DNA from 2 places in the Actinoplanes sp. URMC 104 genome. Region 1 is predicted to be linked to the other one. Evidence: riboswitches for the same ligand, from Rfam matches in the RefSeq annotation. Region 1 holds a riboswitch; the other holds the start of a gene.
The links. A riboswitch is a leader RNA that binds a small molecule or an ion and turns the genes downstream of it on or off. The one in region 1 is predicted to bind ZMP and ZTP.
Positions count from the first base shown of each region.

Region 2: it holds a riboswitch for ZMP and ZTP, as region 1 does, so the genes downstream of both, ACSNN8_RS15785 (glycine hydroxymethyltransferase) here and ACSNN8_RS05420 (bifunctional 5,10-methylenetetrahydrofolate dehydrogenase/5,10-methenyltetrahydrofolate cyclohydrolase) in region 1, are expected to answer to the same signal.

Region 1 is NZ_JBPQTO010000002.1:960,525-972,375, forward strand. Features, by position in the region: gene ACSNN8_RS05390 (sensor histidine kinase) at 1-1,117, opposite strand, end outside; gene ACSNN8_RS05395 (response regulator transcription factor) at 1,114-1,788, opposite strand; gene ACSNN8_RS05400 (hypothetical protein) at 1,855-3,135, opposite strand; gene ACSNN8_RS05405 (outer membrane protein assembly factor BamB family protein) at 3,171-4,520, opposite strand; gene ACSNN8_RS05410 (outer membrane protein assembly factor BamB family protein) at 4,530-5,834, opposite strand; gene dxs (1-deoxy-D-xylulose-5-phosphate synthase) at 5,914-7,830, opposite strand; ZMP/ZTP riboswitch at 7,993-8,072, shown strand; gene ACSNN8_RS05420 (bifunctional 5,10-methylenetetrahydrofolate dehydrogenase/5,10-methenyltetrahydrofolate cyclohydrolase) at 8,088-8,960, shown strand; gene ACSNN8_RS05425 (carbonic anhydrase) at 8,947-9,642, opposite strand; gene ACSNN8_RS05430 (class I SAM-dependent RNA methyltransferase) at 9,705-10,958, opposite strand; gene ACSNN8_RS05435 (APC family permease) at 10,955-11,851, opposite strand, start outside.
Region 2 is NZ_JBPQTO010000004.1:427,728-439,578, forward strand. Features, by position in the region: gene ACSNN8_RS15775 (formylglycine-generating enzyme family protein) at 1-229, shown strand, start outside; gene ACSNN8_RS15780 (cation:proton antiporter) at 876-2,444, opposite strand; ZMP/ZTP riboswitch at 2,722-2,814, shown strand; gene ACSNN8_RS15785 (glycine hydroxymethyltransferase) at 2,834-4,258, shown strand; gene ACSNN8_RS15790 (L-dopachrome tautomerase-related protein) at 4,452-5,543, shown strand; gene ACSNN8_RS15795 (phosphotransferase) at 5,530-6,429, opposite strand; gene ACSNN8_RS15800 (AAA domain-containing protein) at 6,617-9,439, shown strand; gene ACSNN8_RS15805 (hypothetical protein) at 9,496-9,711, shown strand; gene ACSNN8_RS15810 (ATP-binding cassette domain-containing protein) at 9,753-10,574, opposite strand; gene ACSNN8_RS15815 (ABC transporter permease) at 10,571-11,590, opposite strand; gene ACSNN8_RS15820 (sugar ABC transporter substrate-binding protein) at 11,592-11,851, opposite strand, start outside.

The DNA of each region.
Region 1 (11,851 bases):
CCGCCGACACCGTCCCGCCGTGCGCGTCGCACACGGCCCGGACGATCGACAACCCCAGCCCCGACCCCCGCGACCCGGTCCGCTCCCAGCCCCCGCGCCGGAACGGCTCGAACAACCCCGGCACGTCCCCCGGCTCGACCTCGTAGCCCGTGTTCCCCACGACCAGCTTGGCCTGCCCGCCGACCGTCGACGTGCGCAGCCACAGCCGCCCCAGCAGGTGGTTGTAGCGGATCGCGTTCTCGATCAGGTTGCCCGCCAGCCGGTCGAGCAGCGACGGGTCGCCCACCACCTGCGCGGGCTGGAGGTCGGTCGTCACGTCCAGCTTCAGCCGTTCCGCCTCCGCCGACACGGCCGACAGCGCGTTGGTCACGCTCATGGCCAGGTCGGCCGGCACCTTGCGCACCAGCCGCCGCCCGGACTGCGCCTCCGAGCGGGCCAGCACCAGCAGCGCGTCCACCAGCCCGTTGGCCCGCTCGGACGCGTTGCGCACCACCTTGGCCATCCGCCGGTACTCGGCGACGTCGGCCTCGTCGTCGCTGAGCGTCACGTCGATCTCGGTGCGCATGACCGCCAGCGGGGTGCGCAGCTCGTGGGAGGCGTTCGCCACGAACCGCTTCTGCGACTCGAACGCGCCGGCCAGCCGGTCGAGCATCGCGTCGAACGTGCGCGCCAGCTCGGCGACCTCGTCGTCCGCCCCGGAGTAGCGGATGCGCTGGTCGAGGGTCTCCTCGCCGAGCCGCCGCGCGGTCTGGGTGACGTTGTGCAGCGGGCGCAGCGCCCGCCCGGCCACCGCGTAGGCGCCCGCGATCGCGATGATGCCGATCGCCACGAGCGCGATCAGGCCCTTGACGAGCACCTCGCGGGACGCCTCGCCGACCAGCGTGTCCTGCCACTTCACCGCGTCGACGCTGGTGCCGTCGGCGAGCGTGACCGTCGACCCTTCCTGCAACCCCACGGCCGGGTGCATCACGTCGCCGACCAGCAGCCACGCCAGCAGCACCAGGATCGCCCCCGCGCCGACGAGCAGGATGCCGTTGAGCAGGGTGAGCCGCAGCCGCAGCGTGGGCCGCAGCGTGAAGCCGGGACCGCGCCGGTTGCGGCCGAGGTAGACCGTCATGAGAGGACGACCGGTTCCGGCACCCGGTAGCCCGCGCCGACCACGGTCTCGATCAACGGCGGGTCGCCCACCTTCTTGCGCAGCGTCATCACGGTCACCCGCACGGTCGTGGTGAACGGGTCGGTGTTGGCGTCCCAGACCCGTTCCAGCAGCTCCTCGCTCGACACCACCCCGCCGCGCGCCTTGAGCAGCTCCTCGAGCACGCCGAACTCCTTGTTGGTCAGCTCGATCGGGACGCCGCCGCGGGTCACCACCCGCCGGGTCTGGTCGAGCGAGAGGTTGCCGACGGTGAGCACCGGCGGGGCGGCGGGCGTGGCGCGCCGCCCGAGCGCCTGCACCCGGGCCACCAGCTCCTCGAAGGCGAACGGCTTGGCCAGGTAGTCGTCGGCGCCCTTCTGCAGCCCCTCGACGCGGTCGGCGACCGTGCCGCTGGCGGTCAGCATCAGCACCCGGGTGAGCGCGCCCGACTCGACCAGCGCCGCGCAGATCTCGTCGCCGTGCATGCCGGGCAGGTCGCGGTCCAGCACGACCACGTCGTAGCGGGTGACGTACGCCATCTCGTGGCCCTGGAGACCGTCGTACGCGACGTCGACCGCCATCCCCTTGCGCCGCAGGCCCCGCGCGATCGCGTCGCAGAGGTTCCGCTCGTCTTCCACCACCAGCACACGCACCGCAGACCTCCGAGAATCGCCGCGCACAGCCTCGCCGACCGGGTGTGAAGAGGCCGTAAGTGAAGGCTACCGAAGCGGCCAGAGCGCCACCGAGGCGTCGATCAGCCGGCAGATCAGCAGCCCCGCGGTGGCCTGGCAGCTGTTGGACACGTCGGCGGCGGTCCCGAGGACGCGTACCGAGAGGGTCTCCGGGTCGAGCAGCCCGTAGTGCACCAGGTACTCGCCGCGCACGTCGAGCTTGGCGTAGAAGCGCCCGTCCCCGGCCGGCGCGAGGTACTCCCAGCGGCCGAAGTCGCCCCGCGGCTTGCCGGTCGCCGGATCGAGCACCCACAGCCCGGGTTCGTCCAGCCCGCGCTCGGCCCGCGTGGCCAGCAGATAGTTCCCGACCCCTTCCGCGTACGCCCAGAGGTCCGAACGCCACAGCTCACGCCCGGTCGCGGGGTCGATGGCGGTCACCCCGCGCTGGTGCCGGAAGGTGCAGATGAGCCGCCCGCAGCCGGCCTGCATCCAGCTCTGCGACAGATCCGCGTCGGTACGCCAGAGCGGCGCGAGGTCCGGCAGCCGGTACGCGGCGAAGCCGGGCCCGCCGATGTCGGCCATGACGAGGTTGTCGACCGGCCAGATCAGCCCGTGCGCCCGGCCCGCCCGCGGCACGAGGGTCCGCGCCGCCAGCAGGGCGCCGGTGCGCGGATCGTGCGCCTCCAGCCGCCCGGAGCCGGTGAGCAGCACCAGCCAGCGCGGGAACTCGCCCTCCCAGCCGGTCTCGGCGATGTAGCCCTCCGCCGGGCGCGGCAGCCTCCAGCGGGTGTCACCCGTGCGCAGGTCGACGCCGAGCACCGCGTCGTCGGTGCCGAGCAGCACCAGGTCGTCCGGCAGCGAGACGGCGATCAGCTGGGCGGTGCGGCGCCACCGGGCCCGGTCGGTGCCCTCGGCGACCGCCACCGCGGCCCACGTGCCGCTCGCGTCGACCTGGTACGACACCACCACCGTGTCGCCGGCGAGCAGCACCTGGTTGATGCCGCCCGAGACGGCGACCGTGGTGCGGCTGAGCAGCCGCGCGTCCGGCAGGGCGTACGTGCTGACGACCCGGCGGCTCACCTGGGCGACCAGCGTCTTGGACCCGGTGACCAGCAGCATCCGGTCGGCGCCGAGGAACATGGTGTCGCCCAGCCGGGCCGGCACGACGGTCGGCGCGCGCACGGCGGGCACCGGCGCCCCGGCGGTCAGCAGCGCGACCAGCGCGAGCGAGAGCAGCGTCAGCAGTGCCCGGCGCGGGACCAGCCGGTCCTCCTCGACGGGCGCGGCTGCCTCGCGGGGCATCTCGCCGAGTTCGATCACTGAGCTCACTGGGCGCACCCCCGCCCATTGTGCGCCCGGCGGGATCAGGCCCGATAGGCCCAGATGCGCAGTTCGCCACCCACGCGGCAGACCACGTGGCGCTCGTCGGCGGTGCAGTCGCTCAGCGCGCCGCCGGCGGTGCCGAGCGGCTGGATCCGGCCGCGCCCGGCCGGCACCACGGCGAAGGCGCTGGCGCCGTCGCCGGCACTGCGGCGCAGCAGGAGGGGCCGGCTGCTGGGCGCCGTCTCGATGGTCCAGCCGGACAGGTCGATGCGGGTGGCCCCGGTGGCCGGGTCGACCAGCCGCACCGGCAGGCCCGAGTCGCTGCCCAGCTCGCCGACGTACTCGCCGTGCCGGAACAGGTCGACGTCGGCGGGCGCGCGCCACCGCACCTCGCCGGTGCGCGAGTCGAGCACGTCGAGGGCCTGGGTGTTGCCCGAGCAGTGCACGCCGCCGCAGTTCGCCGGGTCGCGGGTGATCTCGGGCACGGGCCGGTCCCACAGCTGTTCGAGGCTGTCCACCGCGTACACCACCTCGTCGCTGACGGCGCCGCCGCGTCCGTAGTACACCGTCAGCGTCCCGTCGATCAGCTCGCTGCCGGTGGGCCCGGTGCCGTTGCGCTCGGGCAGCGGGGTCGTGCGCACGACCTGGCCGGTCCCGCCGTCGATGCGCTGCAGCCGGTCGGACGAGAGCAGCAGGATGCCCGGATCGTCCGGCGGCACCGCCACGTTCACCGAGCCGGCGGCGGCCACGGTCCACAGCACGCGGCCGGTGGCGAGGTCGACGCCGCGGACCTCGCTGCGCAGCGGCGGCTCGGTGTGCGGCTCGCCGGTCGCCGAGAAGTACAGCGTCCCCGGCTCGCCGGAGGCCTGGTCGTACACCGTGTTCGCGCGGAACTCGTTGTCCTGCACCACCCCGACGCGCCTGCCGGGCAGCGGCGTGACGTAGATCCGCGAGGTCCACCGGGTCGCGCCGGTGCGCGCGTCGACGACCGTGGTGTCGGTGCCGTCGGTGAGCAGCACCACGTCGCCGGCGGGCTCGGCCTGCAGCCCGCCCCAGCTCATCGCGTCGGGGTCGGTGACGCGGATCGGGAACCGGGCGGTCCACAGCTTGCGCGGCGCCCCGGTCAGGCTCCAGGCGACCGCGACCCGATCGGCGCCGGAGCCGGCGACGGTGTAGGCGCGCCCGCCGGCGAGCTGGAACGGCGACTCGGCCCCCTCGGGGGAGGGCACGGAGCCGAGGTAGCGCCAGAGCACCGACGAGATCGGCGCGGCACCCCCGGCGACCAGCGTCAGCACGGCGGCCAGCAGCAGGCCGGGCAGGCGGTAGCGGGAGGCGGGCGGCGGGGAGCTGGGCGTCTGATCGGCCGGGGCGGTCAGGTCCAGCTCGATCACCGCCAAGGCCTACCCCTTTCCGCCGTACGCCCAGACGACGAGCTTGCCGTACAGGGAGCGGCACACCAGCCGCTCGGGCGCTGCCTGGCAGTCGCCGGTGCCCTCCGGCAGCGGCCCCAGCACGCGCAGCTGCCTCTCGCCCGGTCGGGCGACGGCGACCATGGTACGGCCTCCGTTCTCCTCGGTCCGCGTGACCAGCAGGTTTCCGTCGCCGCCGGAGCCGATGACGGGCCGCCAGCCGGTGAGGTCGGTCGCCAGGGCGCCGGTGTCCGGGTCGATCAGCCCGAGCGGCCGGAGGTTCTCCGCCGACCCGAAGGCGACATACCGGGCGCCGACCTGTTGCAGGTCGCGCCACTGCGGCCGCGACCAGCGCTCGTCCCCGGTGGCCGGGTCGATCGCGCGCATGCCGTCCGGACCGGTCAGGCAGGCGAGCACCCCGCAGGCGACCGCGTCGGAGAACCCGTCGGCCGGCCGGCTCCACAGGTTGCGCAGCGTCGACGGGTCGTACGCCGAGAACTCCATGCCCGGGTTGCCCGGGTGGCGCAGCAGGATGACGCCGTCGACGACCACGGGGTTGGACGCGTCGTAGTCGGCGGCCGGCACCGGGGCGACGGCCAGCCGCTCGCCGGTGACCAGGTCGTGCACGGCCATCGTGCGGTCGTCGTGCACCAGCAGCATCCGCGTGCCCGAGTCGCCGGGGCCGGGCAGCCCCATCAGCGCGGCGCTCGACGGCACCGTGACGGTCCACCGCGTCCGCCCGGTCACCGGGTCGACCGCGTCGATCGGGCCCTGCACGCGCCGGCTGCCGCCCGCGCCGCGCGGGAACGAGACGGCGAGCAGCGTCGGCGAGCCGGCGAGCGTCATCACGGAGCCGGACCGGGTCCACCGCGGCGCGCCGTCGGCCAGCGAGATCGCGGTGGTGTCCGGTTCGCGGAACCCGGCGGTCCACGGGCGCATCAGCACCAGGCCCGAGCCGAGCCGCAGCCGGAAGGCCGGCGGCGTGTGGCCCGCGTCCCACTGGGTGCGGCCGTCGCTCAGGGCGTACGAGCTGAGCACGCCGAAGGTCTGGGCCAGCAGCCGGCCGTCCTCGGTCACCGCGTACGCGTCGGCCGACCCGATCGGCAGGCTGAACACCTCGGTGAGCACCGGCTTGGCGGGCGCCACCGAGGCGCCCGCGGTGAGCAGCACCAGCGCGGTGAGGACGGCCGCCGGGAACCAGCGCGGGAAGGTGGAGCGCCGCGGCGAGTCGTACGAGTCCGGCTCTCCGCGCTCCAGACCCAGATCGATGACCACCGTGTCACCCTGAACCGTCATGCTCCAAAAGTAACGAGCGGATAACGGCGACGCCCTCGGCCGGTCCGGTTTCGCGGTCTATCGCCGTTTTTCCGGCACGTCAGGCCTGGAGCTCCGGCTGCTCGGCGAGCTGCGACATCCACGCGGTGACCTCGCGGGCCACGTCCTGCGCGGTGAGGCCGAGCGCCGCGAGGATCTCGGCGCGCGAGCCGTGCGGGTGGAAGCCGGCCGGGATGCCGAAGTCGCGCAACGGCACCTCGACGCCCGCGTCGCGCAGCGCGCTGGCCACCGCGTCGCCCACGCCGCCGGCCCGGACGCCGTCCTCCAGCGTGACCACCATGCGGTGCGAGGCGGCCAGCCCGGTCAGCTCGATCGGCACCGGCCGCACCCAGCGCGGGTCGGCCACGGTGACGCCGAAGCCCTGCCCGGCCAGCCGCTCGGCAACCTCGAGGCCCAGCCCGGCGAACGCGCCGACGGCCACCAGCAGCACGTCCTGGCGGTCGTCCTCGCGCAGCACGTCGACCTGCCCCACGCGGCGCACCGCGGGCAGGGCGGCGGGCACCGCGCCGGTCGGGAAGCGCACGATCGTGGGCCCGTCGTCGACCGCGATCGCCTCGCGCAGCTCCTCGCGCAGCGACGCCTCGTCGCGCGGCGCCGCGATGCGCAGGCCCGGCACGACGCCGAAGACGCTCATGTCCCAGATGCCGTAGTGGCTGGGGCCGTCGGGCCCGGTGATGCCCGCCCGGTCGAGCACGAACGTGACCGGCAGCTCGTGCATCGCGACGTCGAGCAGCACCTGGTCGAACGCGCGGTTGAGGAACGTGGCGTAGACGGCTACCACCGGGTGCAGCCCGCCCATGGCGAGCCCGGCCGCGCTGGTCGCGGCGTGCTGCTCGGCGATGCCCACGTCGTACGCCCGCTCGGGGTACTTCTTGGCGAGCGCGGCGATGCCGGTCGGCTCGGCCATGGCAGCCGTGATGCCCACCACGTCGGGGCGCTCGTCGGCGATCTTGACCAGCTCGTCGGCGAAGACGTTGGTCCACTTCAGCTTGGGGGCGGCGAGCAGCTTGCCGGTCTCGATGCTGAACGCGCTGCTCGGCCCGTGCAGGCAGTCGGCCTCGTCCTGCTCGGCGGGCCGGTAGCCGTAGCCCTTGCGGGTCACCGCGTGCACGATCACCGGCGCGTTGAAGCCCTTGGCCCGGCGCAGCGCCGACTCCATGGCCTGCACGTCGTGGCCGTCGACCGGGCCCAGGTACTTGATGCCGAGGTCCTCGAACATCGGCTGCGGGCTGACCGCGTCCTTGATGCCGCGCTTGACCGCGTGCAGCACCTCGTAGACCGGCTTGCCCACCACCGGGGTCGAGCCCAGCGCGTCCTTCACCAGGTCGAGCACCTTCTCGTAGCCGGGGTTGAGCCGCAGCGTGGAGAGGTGGTCGGCGAGGCCGCCGATGGTCGGCGCGTAGGACCGGCCGTTGTCGTTGACGACGATGACCAGCCGGTTGCCGGTCGCGGCGATGTTGTTGAGCGCCTCCCAGCACATGCCGCCGGTGAGCGCGCCGTCGCCGACGACCGCCACCACGTGCCGGTCCTCGCCGCGCAGCGCGAAGGCCTTGGCCATGCCGTCGGCGTAGGACAGCGCGGTGGAGGCGTGCGAGTTCTCGATGAAGTCGTGCTCGCTCTCGGCCCGGCTCGGATATCCGGTGAGGCCGCCGCGCTGGCGGAGCAGGTCGAACCCGTCCTGCCGGCCCGTGACGATCTTGTGCACGTACGCCTGGTGGCCGGTGTCGAACAGGATCCGGTCGCGTGGCGAGTCGAACACCCGGTGCAGCGCGAGGGTGGTCTCGACGACGCCGAGGTTGGGCCCCAGGTGGCCGCCGGTGCGCGAGACCTTGGCGACCAGGAAGTCACGAATCTCCGCCGCCAGGAGGGTCAGCTGCTCGGTGCTGAGGCGCTTGAGATCACCGGGTGCGGTGACGGTCGCCAGAATGCCGTCCGGGGCGGGGAGGGATTCGCTCATGAGAGTGAAGTCTATCGGCGCGAAGCTGAGACGCACCTGGGCCGATGGGCCGTCCTCAGCTCCTCCACAGAACCGACGCATTGCCGTGACCTGCGGTCCTTGGTGATCTACCGCACAGTAACAACCCCCTCGCCGCGGCCCTGCGCCGGTCGGGCATGCTTGTACGACGCAACTGGCGGCACCGGGGATGGATCGACCATCGGGGAGCCTGTCACGGGGAGTCGACCGCCTGGGCCCCCGTGCGACGAGGGGGTCGCATGCCTGCAGAAGCCCGACTGTTGCCCGGCAAGCCCGTGGCCGAGGCCGTGCTGGCCGACGTCTCCGAGCGCGTGACGAAGCTCAAGGCGCAGGGCGTGACGCCGAGCCTGGCCACCGTGCTCGTCGGCGACGACGACGCGAGCGCCGGCTACATCCGCATCAAGCAGCGCCAGGCCGCGGAGCTCGGCTTCGACTCGCCGCACCGGCACCTGCCCGGCGGGACCACCCAGGAGCAGCTGGACGAGGTGATCGCCGAGCTGAACGCCGACGCGGGCGTGCACGGCGTGCTCATCCAGTACCCGATCCCCGCCCACCTGGACTACGACGCCGCGCTGATGACGCTCGACCCCGACAAGGACGTCGACGGCATGCACCCGCTGAACATGGGCCGGCTCGCCATCGGCATGCCCGGCCCGCTGCCCTGCACCCCCGCCGGCATCGAGGCGCTGCTCGCCCACTACGACATCCCGGTCGCCGGGCGCGAGGTGGTCATCCTCGGCCGCGGCGCCACCCTGGGCCGCCCGCTGGCCATGCTGCTCGCGCAGAAGCGGCCGACCGCCAACGCCGCGGTGACCGTGGTGCACACCGGCGTGCCCGACTGGCAGCGCTACACCAAGCGCGCCGAGATCCTGGTGGCGGCCGCCGGCGTGCCCGGCATCATCCAGCCCGAGCACGTCCGCCCCGGCGCGACGGTGATCGGCGCGGGCGTCCGCTACGCGGGCAAGCGGCTGCTGCCCGACGTGGCCGAGGAGTGCGCCGAGGTCGCCGGGGCGATCACCCCGCGCGTGGGCGGGGTGGGCCCGACGACCGTCGCGATGCTGTTCCGCAACGCGATCACCGCCGCGGAGCGGGCGGTCGCTACAGCAGCGTGACCTTGCCGGTGTCCAGGTCGTAGCGCGCCCCGGCCACCCCGAGCCTCCCGGCCTCCACCTTCTCGCGGATGATCGGGCTGCTCGCGGTGAGCGCCGCGACCTGGGCCCGCACGTTGGCCCGCACACCGTTCTCGACCGCGTCGCCGGGCTGCGAGAGCACCGGCTCGACGATCGGGCGCAGCGCGTCGACGATCGCGGCGATGTGCCCCGGCGCCTGGCCGCCCGAGCGGATCAGATTGACGGTCGCCGAGACCGCGCCGCAGCGCTCGTGGCCGAGCACCAGCAGCAGCGGCGGCTCGAACTCCTCGACGGCGTACTCGATGCTGCCCAGCAGCAGGTCGTCGACGATGTTGCCGGCGACCCGGTTGTCGAAGACGTCGCCCAGCCCCTGGTCGAACAGGATCTCCGAGGCGACCCGCGAGTCGGCGCAGCCGAGCACGATCGCGAACGGGTCCTGGGCGGCGGCCAGCCGGTGGACGGCGGCCACGTTCTGGTGCGGGTGCCGGGTGCGGCCGGTGACGAAGCGGCGGTTGCCGCGCAGCAGCTCACGCAGCGCGGCGTCGTAGGTGGCGGGCGGCTCGGGCTCCGGGCGAGCCGGTGCGGCCTGGGCGGCGGCGGGAACGAGGGTCGCGGTGAGCGCGGTGGCGCCCGCGGCGAGCAGGGAACGACGTCCGACGGACATGGATCTTCTCCGATCATGGCGGAAGCGGATCGGAGTTTATTGATGCTCGCGGGGCCCGTCTGTCAGCGTTCCAACAGTGCGACGCACTCCACGTGCTGGGTCATCGGGAAGCAGTCGAAGGCGCGCAGCGCGCTCATCCGCCAGCCGAGCTGCCGGAACGTGCCCACGTCGCGGGCCAGCGACGCCGGGTCGCAGGCCACGTACGCCACCGCGCGCGGCCCGGCCGCCACGACCGAGCGCACCACCTTGGCGCCGGCGCCGGCCCGCGGCGGGTCGAGCACCACGAGGTCGACCGGTCCGGTGATCCGCCGGCGGGACAGCGCCACGTCGACCCGCGCCTCGACCACCTCGGCCGCCGGCAGATCGGCCAGGTTGGCGCGGGCGGCGGCCGCACCGGCCGGGGACGCCTCGACCACCGTCGTACGCCCTCCGGTGCGCGCCGCGAGCGCCGCGGCGAACAGCCCGGCGCCGCCGTAGAGGTCCCACACGGACTCGCCCTCGTCCGGCCGCAGCATCTCGACCACGGTGGACGCCAGCGTGCCGGCCGCGGCCGGATGCACCTGCCAGAAGCCCTCCGGCGGCACCCGCCAATGCCGCCCGGCCGCCACCTCGGTCACCTCGTCGGGCCCGGACAGCCGGACCCGTCCGCCGGCGCCCAGCGTGGTGCCCTCGGCCGGGTCGTCGGGCGGGAGCGGGCCGCCGGTGCCCGACGGGCGGGCCAGCACGGCCACGTCGCCGCCGGTGGTCGCCACCGCCTCCAGGGCGTCCGCGTCGGGCCACTCGCGCGCCAGCAGGTCGAGCTGCTGGATCGCCGGGTGCGCGATCCGGCACCGGTCGATCGGCACGACCTCGTGCGAGCGGTGCCGCAGCAGCCCGGGCCGGTCGGCGGCGTCCACCGCGTAGCGGACCCGGCTGCGCCAGCCGAGCAGCCCGCCGGGCAGCTCCTCGACCTCCACGTCCCACGACAGCTTCGCGAGCCGCCGCAGCTGCTCCTCGACGACCGCGGCCTTCCACCGCCGCTGCGCCTCCCCGGTGGCGTGCTGCAGGTCGCAGCCGCCGCAGAGGCCGGGCCGGGCCCACGGGCACGGCGGCTCCACCCGGTCGGGCGAGGCCTCGTGGACCTCGACCGCCTCGGCGCGCAGAAACCCCTTGTGCAGCTCGGTGATCTCGGCGGTCACCCGCTCGCCGGGCAGCGCGTTGCGCACGAACACCACGCGGCCGTGCCCGCCGCCCAGCCGCGCGACGCAGTGCCCGCCGTGCGCCGGGGCGCCGACCGTCAGCTCGACCCGGTCGCCCTGCACCAGTTCGTCGGTCACGAGCGCGACTCCGGGTCGGGCGCGGTCGGCACCGGCTCGACGGCGCGCTGCCGGGGACCGCGCGCGGGCACATGGGTCAGGCTCTGGTCGAAGCGTTCGAGGTCGCGGTCCTGGCTGGAGCGCAGCTGCCACGGCACGCTGGTCACCATCACCCCCGGCTCGAACAGCAGCCGGCCCTTGATGCGCAGCGCGCTCTGGTTGTGCAGCAGGTTCTCCCACCAGCGGCCCACCACGTACTCGGGCACGAAGACCGTCACCACGTCGCGCGGCGACCCCCGGCGCACGCCCTTGACGAAGTCGATGATCGGGCCGGTGATCTCACGGTAGGGCGAGTCCACCACGGTCAGCGGCACCGGGATCTGCCGGCGCTCCCACTCCTGCTGGATCACCCGGGTGTCCTTGTCGTCCACGTTGACCGTGACCGCGGTGAGCGTGTCCGGCCGGGTGGCCTGGGCGTACGCGACCGCGCGCAGGGTCGGCATGTGCACCTTGCTGACCAGCACGACCGCGTGGTTGCGCGAGGGCAGCACGGGTCGCTCGTCGGTGGGCTGCAGCTCCTGCGAGACCCGGGTGTAGTGCTTGCGGATGGCCAGCATCAGCCCGTAGATGACGACCATGGCCGCGATCGCGATCCACGCGCCGAGCAGGAACTTCGTGATCAGCACGATCACCAGGACCGCGCCGGTCAGGCCCATGCCGAACGCGTTGATCGCGCGCGACCGGATCATCCGGTGCCGCTTCTCGGGGTCGCGCTGGGTGCGCAGCAGCCGGTTCCAGTGCCGGATCATGCCGCCCTGCGACAGCGTGAACGACACGAACACGCCCACGATGTAGAGCTGGATCAGCCGCGTGGTCTCCGCCTGGAACGCCACCACCAGCACCATCGCCGCGAT
Region 2 (11,851 bases), on a different contig from region 1:
GATCGGCAACGTGTGGGAATGGTGCGCCGACTGGTTCTCACCCGTCTACTACGCGTCGTCCCCTGTGGACAACCCGCAGGGCCCACCCCTGGGCGCAGCCCGCACCATCCGCGGCGGTTCCTACCTGTGCCATGACTCGTACTGCAACCGCTACCGCAACGCGGCCCGCTCCTCCAACACCCCCGACTCCTCAACCGGCAATACCGGTTTCCGCACCGTGGCCCTCTGACCCCACCCCTGAGCCCGCCGGCTCTGGTCAACCCTCTCACCTGCCCACCCCGCCCAACCAGGGGGCGGGCCCACTGTAGGCGCCTGTCAAGCCGCCGATCCGGCTTATCCACAGGCATGCGCGATGACTCGTCGGCTCGTCCACAGCCGTGCGTGATGACTCGTCCACTCATCCACAGGAATGCACGGCGACTCGCCGATTCGTCCACAGGCAACGCGGTGAACTGCGGGGCTTGTGCACAGGCAAGCGCCGTGAACTGCGGCTCGTGCACAGGCGCACGCGGCGCCTCGTCGGCTCGTCTGCAAGCGCCGTGGTGGCCCATCGGCTCATCTGCAGGCGGGCGTGGTGGCCCGTCGGCTCCTGCAGAGGCGGGCGCGGTTACCCGCTGGCTTGTGCACAGGCGGATGCGGTGGTCCGTCGGCTCGTCCGCGGGAGGGCGCGTTGATCCACCGGCTTGTGCACAGGTGGGCGTGGGTGGCCCATCGGCTTGTGCATGGACGGACGCGGTGACCTGTTGGCTCGCCCGCGGGCCGGCGCGGTGACGCGTCGGCTTGTGCACAGGTGGGCGTGTGGACCGCCGGCTCGTGCACAGGCGGACGCGACGGGCCGATTCGATCACGTAAGGACGTACGCCCCGAACTGACGCTCAGGCCTGGCCTGCCGGGAAGGTGGTGTGGCGGGCCGCCTGGCGTAGGTCGACCTCCTCGATCAGTTCGCGCGCGATGTCCTCGGTCAGCTCGCGGTCGCGGACGGCCGTGGCCAGGGCCCGGCGCTGGGCCTCGAAGGTCGCGTCGACGTCCGCGGTCGGCTCGGCCGTCGCGCCGGACGCGATCAGGCGGCCACGTTCGCGCATGGCCTCGGCTTCGGCCCGCTCGCCGGTGAGGTCGAAGTTCAGCAGGCGGGCCAGCCGGGCGGTCGTGGTGCCCTGGATCAGCAGCGTGCCGAGCGTGACGATCAGCGCGATCGCCTGGATGGCGTCGCGGCCGGGGAACTCCTCGCCGGACGCGGTGTGCTCGGGGATGGAGGCCGCGGCGGCCAGGGTGAGGATGCCGCGCATGCCGGTCCAGCCGACCAGCAGGGTCTCCTTGGTCGTCGGCGCGGGCAGCGGTTCAGCGCGGCGACGGGCGCTGCGGCGCTCCCGCCACTGCTCGTAGCGGGCACGGTAACGGTCGTCCCGCTCCACGCGGCGCTGGATGCCCCGCTCCTTGAGCAGCCAGCGGCCGAACAGCGCGTACACCCCGGCCAGGCGCAGCACGATCGCGGCGAGCAGGAGCACGCCGGCCGCCACCAGCGTGCGGGTCAGTCCCGGCTCCTCCGACCGGGCGAGGTCCTGGAGCACGAACTTCAGCTGCAGGCCGATGTACGCGAACACGAACGTCTCGAGCAGGAAGTCGACCACCGGCCAGACCTGCCCCTCCTGCAGGCGGGCCCGGTACGCGCCCGGGTACTGGTGGCGCGGGTCGAGGGTCAGGTTGGCGCTCAGCGAGAAGGCCGCCACGACCACCGCGAGGATGCCGGAGGCGTGCACCTCCTCGGCGGTCAGGAAGGCGGTGAACGGCACCAGCAGCACCAGCGCGGTCTCCAGCGTCGGGTTGCCCAGCCGCTTGCGGATCCAGAGCGCGGCCACGGCGTACGCGGCGCCGATCCCGATGCCGATCAGGGCGGTCCGGAAGAACTCCCCGATGCCGCCCTGCCACGTGGTGTGCTCCCCGTTGACGGCCGCGACCGCGATGCTGAACAGGGTGAGCGCGGTGGCGTCGTTGACCAGGCTCTCGCCGGTGAGGATCGAGGTCGCCCGCTTCGGCAGCCCGATCTCCTCGCCGTGCGAGACCGTGGTGATCGTGTCGGGCGGCGCGAGCACCGCGCCCAGCACGAACGCGACCGAGAGGCCGAGCGTCGGCAGCAGCCACGACGAGATCAGCCCGAGCGCGCCCGCGGTCAGCACCACGAGGATCACGCCGAGCGACCAGATCGCGCGCAGGTTCGCCCCGAAGCCCGAGACCGACGCGCCGCGGGTGGCCGAGTACAGCAGCGGCGGGATGACGATCGCGAGGATCAGCTCGCTCTCCAGCTCGAGCCGCGGCACCCCGGGGATGAACGACGCGGCCGCGGCCAGCACCACGATGATCATGCCGGGCTCGACGCCGCGCTTGCGCGCGAGCGCCGACACCGCGATGCCCACACCGATGATGAGCAGGATCTGTACGCCGTTCACGGCATCAGATTAGTGAGTCAGCCGGACGTCCTGGATCTGTACCAGAGTCGCGACCGCGAGACCGCCCCGGCGGGTGAGCGGCGCGGCCAGCCCATCGGTCCTCGCGCTCGCCGCCACGGCCGCCGCGTCCGCGGATCGACCTGCCAGTACGGCGGGTCGGTCAGAGCCTTCTTGCGTTCCAGGATGTCGATGAGCCGCAAGTCACCCTCCTCCAGGTGCGGTGACCGTATGACTCCTCTCGGGGCATACGCAACCAACTTTCGTACCGGTATGCTCGTCCGCGGGCCGTGACTGGCGCGTCAAGGTGGGGCAACCATCGGGGAGCGGCTCCGTCGTTGGGACGAACTTGCCGTGCGCCTGGGCCTCTGCATCCGTGATAGGGAGGTCCCATGCCCGAGTTGAACCCTGAATCCGCCGCTTTCCGCTCCGCCCTCGAGGTGGTCCGGACCGTCGAGCCGCGCATCGCCGACGCCATCGCCAAGGAACTCACCGACCAGCGCGAGTCGCTCAAGCTGATCGCCAGCGAGAACTACGCGTCCCCGGCCGTGCTGCTCGCGATGGGCAACTGGCTGTCCGACAAGTACGCCGAGGGCACGATCGGCCGCCGCTTCTACGCCGGCTGCCAGAACGTGGACACCGTCGAGGCGATCGCCGTCGAGCACGCGAAGGCCCTGTTCGACGCGCCCTACGCGTACGTGCAGCCGCACTCCGGCATCGACGCCAACCTGGTGGCGTACTGGGCGATCCTCGCCGACCGGGTCGAGGTGCCGCATCTGCGGAAGTTCGAGAAGCGCCAGATCAACGACCTCACCGACGCCGAGTGGGCCGAGCTGCGCCAGGCGTTCGGCAACCAGCGCATGCTGGGTATGAGCCTCGACGCGGGCGGCCACCTCACCCACGGCTTCCGGCCCAACATCAGCGGCAAGATGTTCGACCAGCGCAGCTACGGCGTCGACCCGGCCACCGGTCAGATCGACTACGCGGCCCTGCGCGAGACGGCCCGCGAGTTCAAGCCGCTGATCATCGTGGGCGGCTACTCGGCGTACCCCCGGAAGGTGAACTTCGCGACGCTGCGCGAGATCGCCGACGAGGTGGGCGCCACGTTCATGGTCGACATGGCGCACTTCGCCGGTCTGGTCGCGGGCAAGGTCTTCACCGGCGACTACAGCCCGTTCCCGCACGCGCACATCGTCACCACGACCACGCACAAGTCGCTGCGCGGCCCGCGCGGCGGCGCCGTGTTCGCCCAGCCCGAGCTGGCCGACCAGGTCGACCGCGGCTGCCCGATGGTGCTCGGCGGCCCGCTCGCCCACGTGATGGCCGCCAAGGCGATCGCGTTCGCCGAGGCCCGGCAGCCGTCGTTCCGGACGTACGCGCAGCAGATCGTCGACAACAGCCAGGCGCTCGCCGAGGGGCTGCTCCGGCGCGGTGTGCAGGTCGTCTCCGGCGGCACCGACAACCACCTGGTGCTGATCGACGTGCACCCGTTCGGCCTCACCGGCCGCCAGGCCGAGCAGGCCCTGCTCGACAGCGGCGTGGTCACCAACCGCAACGCGATCCCGCAGGACCCGAACGGCGCCTGGTACACCTCCGGCATCCGGGTCGGCACTCCCGCGCTGACCTCGCGCGGCCTCGGGGTCGCCGAGATGGACCAGATCGCCGAGCTCATCCACACGGTCCTGGCCGCCACCAAGCCCGCCGAGGGCTCGAAGGCCAAGTTCCACCTCGACGCCGCCGTCGCCGACAGCGTCCACAAGCAGGCGCACGAGCTGCTCGCCGGGTTCCCGCTCTACCCGAGCGTCGACCTGGGCTGACACGGACGCCGGCGTACGCCCGGTGCCCGTCAGCGGGTGCCGGGCGGTTCGTCGTCCGCGCGCCGGCGCCTGTGGACAACGTCGGTTGATCAACAGCCGCGCGCGGTAGGGTGGTGGCCCCCAGGGCGGGTGGGCTGGCTGGTGGGCCGGCTGGTGCACGAGTGATCGGCCCCGGGACGGGTATGCCACCTGTGTGAGCGACCAACCACGCGACCTTCCCGTCGGCGCCCTCGAGACCGTGCACACCTTCGACTCGGGCCCCATGCCCACCGGCGTCGGGGTGTCGAGAACCGGCCGGGTCTTCGTCAACTTCCCCAAGTGGGGCGACGACGTCCCGTTCACCGTCGCCGAGATCCGCGACGGCGAGGTCGTGCCCTACCCGGACCTGGACTGGAACTCGCCCGCGAGCGACGCCGACCCCGAGGCCCTCGTCTCGGTGCAGAGCATCGTCGTGGACCCGGCCGACCGCCTGTGGATCCTGGACACCGGCAGCCCGATGTTCCAGCCCACCCAGCAGGGCGGCCCCAAGCTGGTCTGTGTCGACCTCGAGACCGACCAGGTCGTCCGCACGATCGTCTTCGAACCCGACGTGGCGCTGCCGACGACCTACCTCAACGACGTACGGTTCGACCTGCGCCGCAACGCCGCGTTCATCACCGACTCGGCCGACCAGGGACCGAACGCGCTGATCGTGGTCGACCTGCACACCGGCGAGGCGTGGCGCCGCCTGGAGGACCACCCGTCGACCAAGGCGGTGCAGCCGCCCGACATGCTGCCCGTGGTCGAGGGCAAGCCGTTCATGGAACGCCCCAAGGACGGCCCGCCGCAGCCGGTGACGATGGGCGCGGACGGCATCGCGATCGCCGCGGACGGCTCGCGCATCTACTACTGCCCGCTGATCTCCCGCCGCTGGTACAGCGTCTCCGCGGACGCGCTGTTCGACCGCGGCATGAGCGACGCCGACGTGGCCGCCACGGTCACCGACGAGGGCGACAAGGGCGGCGGCTCCGACGGCCTCGAGACCGACGACCGGGGCCGGCTGTACCTGACCGACTGGGAACACCAGTCCGTGCTGCGCCGCCTGCCCGACGGCACCTTCGAGACGCTGGTGCACGACTCGCGCCTGCTGTGGCCCGACACGATGTCGGTGGCCGACGGCTACCTCTACGTGACCGCGAACCAGCTGCACCGCCAGGCGAAGTACCAGCACGACGACGACCGCAGGCAGTACCCGTACTCGCTGTTCCGCGTCCCGATCGACGCGGGCCCGGTCAACCTCCGCTGACCAGCCGAGAGGCGAGCCATCGCAGGGCGTGCAGGCCCTGCTCCCGTTGCATGCGGCGCAGGGCCGGCGGGCCCGGCAGGTGACCGTCCCGCCAGCCCCGTCCCGCCAGCCCGGCGAGCGCCACGTTCACGCCATCGGCGGGCGCGTCCGGCCAACAGGCGCGCAGCAGCCGCTCCGGGTCGTGCCCGCAGGCCGCCACGTCCGGCCCGAGCCGCACCGCGTCCGTCCAGCGCGGCGCGGTCCACAGGTGCGTCCAGTCCACGATGAGCAGCCGCCCGTCCCGCCGCCGGAGGACGTTGTCGCGGCGCAGGTCGCCGTGGTGCAGCGCGGTTCCGTCGGCCAGCGCATCGAGCCAGCGGCTCTCGAGCTCGGCCAGCACCTCCCGCGGAGCGTCGACCGGCAGCGCCGGCAGGTCCGGCTCGTTCCAGGCGCCGAGCAGAGGTACAAACGCCCGGGCGTACGGGGTGGTGCCGCGCAGCGGGCTCGGATCGAACAGCTCCCGCATCCGCCGCAGGATCCCGGCCAGCCGCGGCAGGTCGGCGGCCTCCCATCGCGTCACGGGCTCCCCTTCGACGACCTCGTAGGCAGCGATCCGCCATGCCCCGACGGTGGCGTGGCCCACCAGCCGCGGGCCTAGGTCGGCGGTCACCTCCGCGAGGGTCACACCTGCCTGTACGGCTTCTCCCAGCCCGGCTCCGACCGGTGCCGCCTTGACGAAGAGCCTCCGCCCGCCGCGCGTCTCTACGACGGAGGCGATCGACGGGGTGAACCCGCCGTCGGCGGGATGCTCGGCGACGACCGGCCCGCCGAGCATGTCCGCCACCGCGGCACGTACGGCCTCGGGCGCGTCATCCAGCCGAGGTCGCCTGGTGTCCGCCTCATCCACGGGACGAGTCTCCCCGGCTGGGCGACGCGTGCATCCATCCGGGTGGACCGTTGCGCCGGGCGGGTGTCGGTCGACGGGTGCGCCGCTTTGCAGGGCGGACGGCCGGCCGTGGGCGGCGGCTGGGCAGCGTCGGGCACGGGTGGCCGGTGGGGTGGGCGGGTGCCGAGGGGCGGTAGCCTCGGGGCCGATGGAGCCGTCGCGTGTGCTTTCTGTGCTGGCCGAACTGGCGCCCGCGGGGAGTGACCGCGAGCTGGACGTGACCCGCGGCGGGCAGCCGCTGGTGTGGCTCGACGACGCGGAGCGGCTCGCGCGGGGCGGCCCGGCCAACCGGCTCGCGGCGATCGGCATGCTGCACCGGGAGGAGAGGCCGCTGCGGCGCGGCTGGGGGTTCCTCCTCGGGCGTACGGAGGTCGACGGCAAGCAGCGCAGGATCAGGGTGCCGCTGCTCAGCCAGCCGGTGCAGCTCGAACGCGGGCTGCTCGGCTACCGCGTCGTGCCGGCCGGCGACGTGGAGATCACCCCGCTGATCGAGGACCGGAAGCTCGCGGCGGCCCTGGAGGCGGCGCCGGGGGTGGCGGCGCCGGGGTGGCTGGAGGCGATCGGCAGCAAGGCCTGGATGTGGTCCGCGGCGGAGGCGACGGGGCTGCCGGTCGACGCGCTCGCCACCGGGCACCGCGCGCCGGACGACCGGATCGTGCTCGTGCCGCAGGCCGCGTTGTTCGTGGTGCGGGACGTGTTCGGCGCGGGGCTGGCCGACAGCCTGCGCAGCTGGGCGGGCCGCGACCTCGGCGGCACGGCGCTGGCAGCCGTCTACGGCTCGCCGCCGGAGGTCGCGGGCAACGACGAGCCGGTGCTGTCGCCGCTGCCGCTGAGCGAGGCGCAGGCCGGGATCGTACGGCGGGTACGAACCGCCCCGGTCACCGTCGTGTCGGGGGCGCCGGGCAACGGCAAGAGCCACACCGTGGTCGCGGCCGCGCTCGAGGTCGTGCACCGCGGCGGGTCGGTGCTGGTGGCAACCCAGTCGCCGCACGCGGCCGAGGTGCTGGCGAACCTGCTGGAGCGCTATCCGGGGCCGGTTCCGGTGCTGTTCGGCGACGGGTCGAAGCGCGAGAGCCTGGCCGCCGAGCTGGCCGCCGGCCTCGACCGCGGCGCCACCGAGAGCGAGCTGCGCGCCGATGCCGAGGCGGTCCGTCGCGCCCGGGAGGCCGTACGCCGGGAAAGTGACGACCTCACCGCGGCGCTCGGCCTCGAGGCGTGCGCCGGGACGCTGCCCGGCTGGCAACCGTTGCTGCCCGGGCTGGCCGCGGACGTGCCCGGCGTGTTCGCCGACGACACCGACCTCGAACGCATGCGGAAACTGCTGCACGGCAACGGCTTGGCGAGGTGGTGGGCGCGGCGGCGGCTGGGCGTGCGCAGCGACGTACCGCCGGATCGGGTGACCGACGCGCTGACCGCGGCCGCCGCGCAGCGTGCCACCGCCCGGCTCGCGGCGACCGGCGGCACCGACCTGCAGCCGCGGTGGGACGCCCTGCGTGAGGCGGAGAAGGCGCTGGCCGCAGCGGTGGGCGAGGCCATGCGACGCGCCGCCCGCAGCGAGCGACGCTGGGACCGCGCCGCACGCCGGGGCGCCGCCGACCTGGCCGTGGCACTGCGGGCCGGCCGCAACCGCCGCCGCGAGCTGCTGGCGGGCTGGGACGCGGAACCCCTCGTCCGGGCCCTGCCGCTCTGGATCGGCACGGTCGCCGACGTGGAGGATCTGCTGCCCGCCTGGCCGGGGATGTTCGACCTGGTCGTGCTCGACGAGGCGTCCCATGTGGACCAGGTGCGCGCGGCGCCGGTGCTGGCCCGGGCCAGGCGGGCGCTGGTGGTCGGCGACCCGCGGCAGCTGCGCTTCGTGTCGTTCGTGAGCGACGTCGACGTGGCCGAGGTGCTCGCGCGGCACGGGGCGGACGAGCGTCTCGACGTACGCCGGGTCAGCTCCTACGACCTCGCGGCGGGCACGGCCCCGGCGACCTGGCTGGCGGAGCACCACCGCAGCGTGCCCCGTCTCATCGGCTTCTCGGCGCGGCGCTTCTACGGCGACCGGCTCGAGGTGCTCACCCGCAACCCCGCCACCGAACAGGCCGACGCGATCGAGATCGTACGGGCATCCGACGAGATCGCCGCCGTGCTCCGGACGGTCGAGCGCCTCGCGGCGCAGGGCACCCGCGGCATCGGTGTGATCTCGCCGTTCCGCGCGCAGGCGGAGGCCTTGGAGGCGGCGCTGGTCGACGCGTATCCCGTCGAGCGCATCGAGGCGCTGGGCCTGCGGACCGGCACCGTGCACGCCTTCCAGGGCAGCGAGGCCGACGTGGTGATCGTGTCGCTGGGCCTGTTGCCGACCGACCCACCGGGCCGCCGGCGCTTCGTCGCCGACCCCAACCTGTTCAACGTCATGGTCACGCGAGCCCGCCACAGGCTCATCGTCGTCACCACCCTGACCACCGCCGACGGCCTGCTCGGCGACTTCTTCACGTACGCCACCACGCCCCCACCCCCGCCCGCCGCGCCGATCTCCTCCGCCTCCGCGCCCTCACCTCGCGCCGACAAAGCGGAAAGGTCGGGTCGAGGGATGGGGATTCCTCTGGAGGGAGCCGCGGTGACGTGCGGAGAAGAGATCGAGCAGTGCGGGGAGGGGACCGCGGTGTGTGGCGAGGGGGAGGCGTCCGGGTGGGTCGGGGAACTGGCTACCGAGCTGTGCCGCCTCGGGGTGGTCGTGCGGCCTGCGTACGCGGTGGGGCGCTGGAACGTCGACCTCTGCATCGGGCCGCCCGGTGGCACGCTCGGCGTCATCTGTGGCCCGCACCCCGACGGGCCGGGGGCGCACCTGGCCCGGCAGCGCGCCCTGTTTCAGGCGGGCTGGCGCCTGCGGGACGCCTTCGCGAGCCGCTGGTCGGGTGATCCGCGCCGGGCGGCGCTCGAGCTCGGTAGCGAGGTGGGTGCAACTGCCGGCGACGCCGCGGACAACTAATCCCGTACGCGCGCCGTCCGATCCTTGCGGCCGACATCAGCGACGAGGAGCCAAGGATGGATCAGTACCTCGAGACCGCGTACGGCGTGACCAGCGCGCTCTTCGGGCCCGAGTCAAGCATCCCGTGGTGGGCATGGATCGTGGTCGCCGTGGCCGCGTTCTGGAAGCTCACGGTGCGCGAGCCGAAGACCGTCAACGAGCGGGACAGCGAGATGCTCGCCGAGATGTTCGGCGACGACGCCAAGGGCGGCAAGAAGAAAAAGAAGAAGTAGCCGGCGCCACCCCGGGAGAGGGCGACGCCGGCCGGAACGGGTCAGGCAGTGGGCGGTGGTGGCTCGGCGGCGCCGGTCATGATCGCCACCGCGTCGTTCATCGAGTGCGACTGCGGGGTGACCACCGTGGCGCGGCGGCCCAGCCGCTGGATGTGGATGCGGTCGGCCACCTCGAAGACGTGCGGCATGTTGTGGCTGATCAGGATCACCGGCAGCCCGCGGTCGCGGACGTCGCGGATCAGCTGCAGCACGCGGTTGCCCTCCTTGACGCCGAGCGCCGCGGTGGGCTCGTCGAGGATCACCACCTTGCTGCCGAAGGCGGCCGAGCGGGCCACCGCCACGGCCTGCCGCTGCCCGCCGGACAGCGACTCGACGGCCTGGCCGATGTTCTGCAACGTGGCGACGCCGAGCTCGTTCATGTGCCGCTTCGCCTCGGAGCGCATCTTGCTGCGGTCGAGCATGCGGAACACCGAGCCGAGCGGTCCGGGTTTGCGTTGCTCCCGGCCGAGGAACAGGTTGTCGGCGATGTCGAGGCCGGGCGCGACGGCAAGCGTCTGATAGACGGTCTCGATGCCGGCGGAGCGTGCGTCCATGGGCGTACGGAAATTGACGCGTTGCCCGTCCAGGAAGATCTCGCCGCTGTCCGGCACCAGCGCGCCCGACAGGGCCTTGATCAGGCTGGACTTGCCGGCGCCGTTGTCGCCGATGACCGCGAGGATCTCGCCCGGGTACAGCTCGAGGTCGCTGCCGTTGATCGCCACGACCCGGCCGTACTTCTTGACCAGGCCCTTCGCCTGCAGCACCGGGGTCCGGGCGGCGGCGTGCCGAGGACCGGCCGGGTTGGTGTCGGTGTCGGAGCTCACGTCTTCACCTTCCTGATCCACTGGTCGAGGGAGACCGCGATGAGCACCAGCAGGCCGATCGCGAAGCCCTGCCAGACCACCTCGACGCCGCCCAGTTGCAACCCGTTGCGGAAGACGCCGACGATCAGCGCGCCGATCAGCGTGCCCAGGACTGCGCCGCGGCCGCCGAACAGGCTGGTGCCGCCGAGCACGACCGCGGTGATCGAGTCGAGGTTGTACTCGACGCCCACGTTGGGGCTGGCGGAGGCGAGCCGGCCGATGAGGATCCAGCCGCCGATCGCGTACAGCAGACCGGCCACGGTGTAGACCGAGAACAGCACCCGGCTGGTCTGGATGCCGGCCAGCCGCGCCGACTCGGCGTCGTCGCCGGTGGCATAGACGTGCTTGCCCCAGGCGGTGGAGCGCAGCGCGTAGAAGAAGTACGCGAACAGCGCCAGCATGATGATCGACCCGTACGTCAGCCGGAAGTTGCCGATCGGGATCGACTGGCCGGTCCAGGTCATCAGCGACGGCATGTCGGAGCCGCGCACCGTCTCGCTGTTGCTGACCACCGAGTTGAGCGAGAAGAAGATCGTCAGCGTGCCCAGCGTGACGATGAACGGTGGCAGCTTGATGCGGGTGACCAGGAACCCGTTGAGCGCCCCCATCACCGTGCCGCAGGCGAAGCCCAGCAACAGCGCGACGATGCCGGGCATGCCGGCGTCGACGCAGAACAGCGCCATGAGGATCGACGAGAACACGGCGATCGCGCCGGCCGACAGGTCGATGCCCGCGGTCAGGATGATCAGCGTCTGGCCGAGCGCGAGCGTCGCGATGACCGTGACCTGCTGAAGGACCAGCGACAGGTTGGTCGCGGTGAAGAACCGCCCGTTGACGATCGAGAAGGCGATGATCGCGACGAGCAGCACGGCCAGCGGACCGAGGATCGGGTTGGCGTGCAGGAGGTGTTGGACGCGCAGGCCGAGCGAGTCGTTGCTGCGGACGTCGAAGTCGGTATCGGCGGTGGCAGTGGCCATATCAACCCCAGCAGTTCTGCTTGCCCCACGCGGAGTCCTTCGCCTCCACGCCGGCCTGCGGGTCGTCGGTGATCAGTTGGGTCCCGGTGTCGTAGAAGTCCTTGCCGGGCGTTGCCTGCGGCTTGGTGCCGTCCTTCGCGTACGCGGCGATCGCGTCGACGCCCAGCTGCGCCATCTTGAGCGGGAACTGCATCGAGGTGGCCCCGATGACGCCCTTGGAGACGTTCTCCACGCCCGGGCAGCCGCCGTCGATGGAGACGA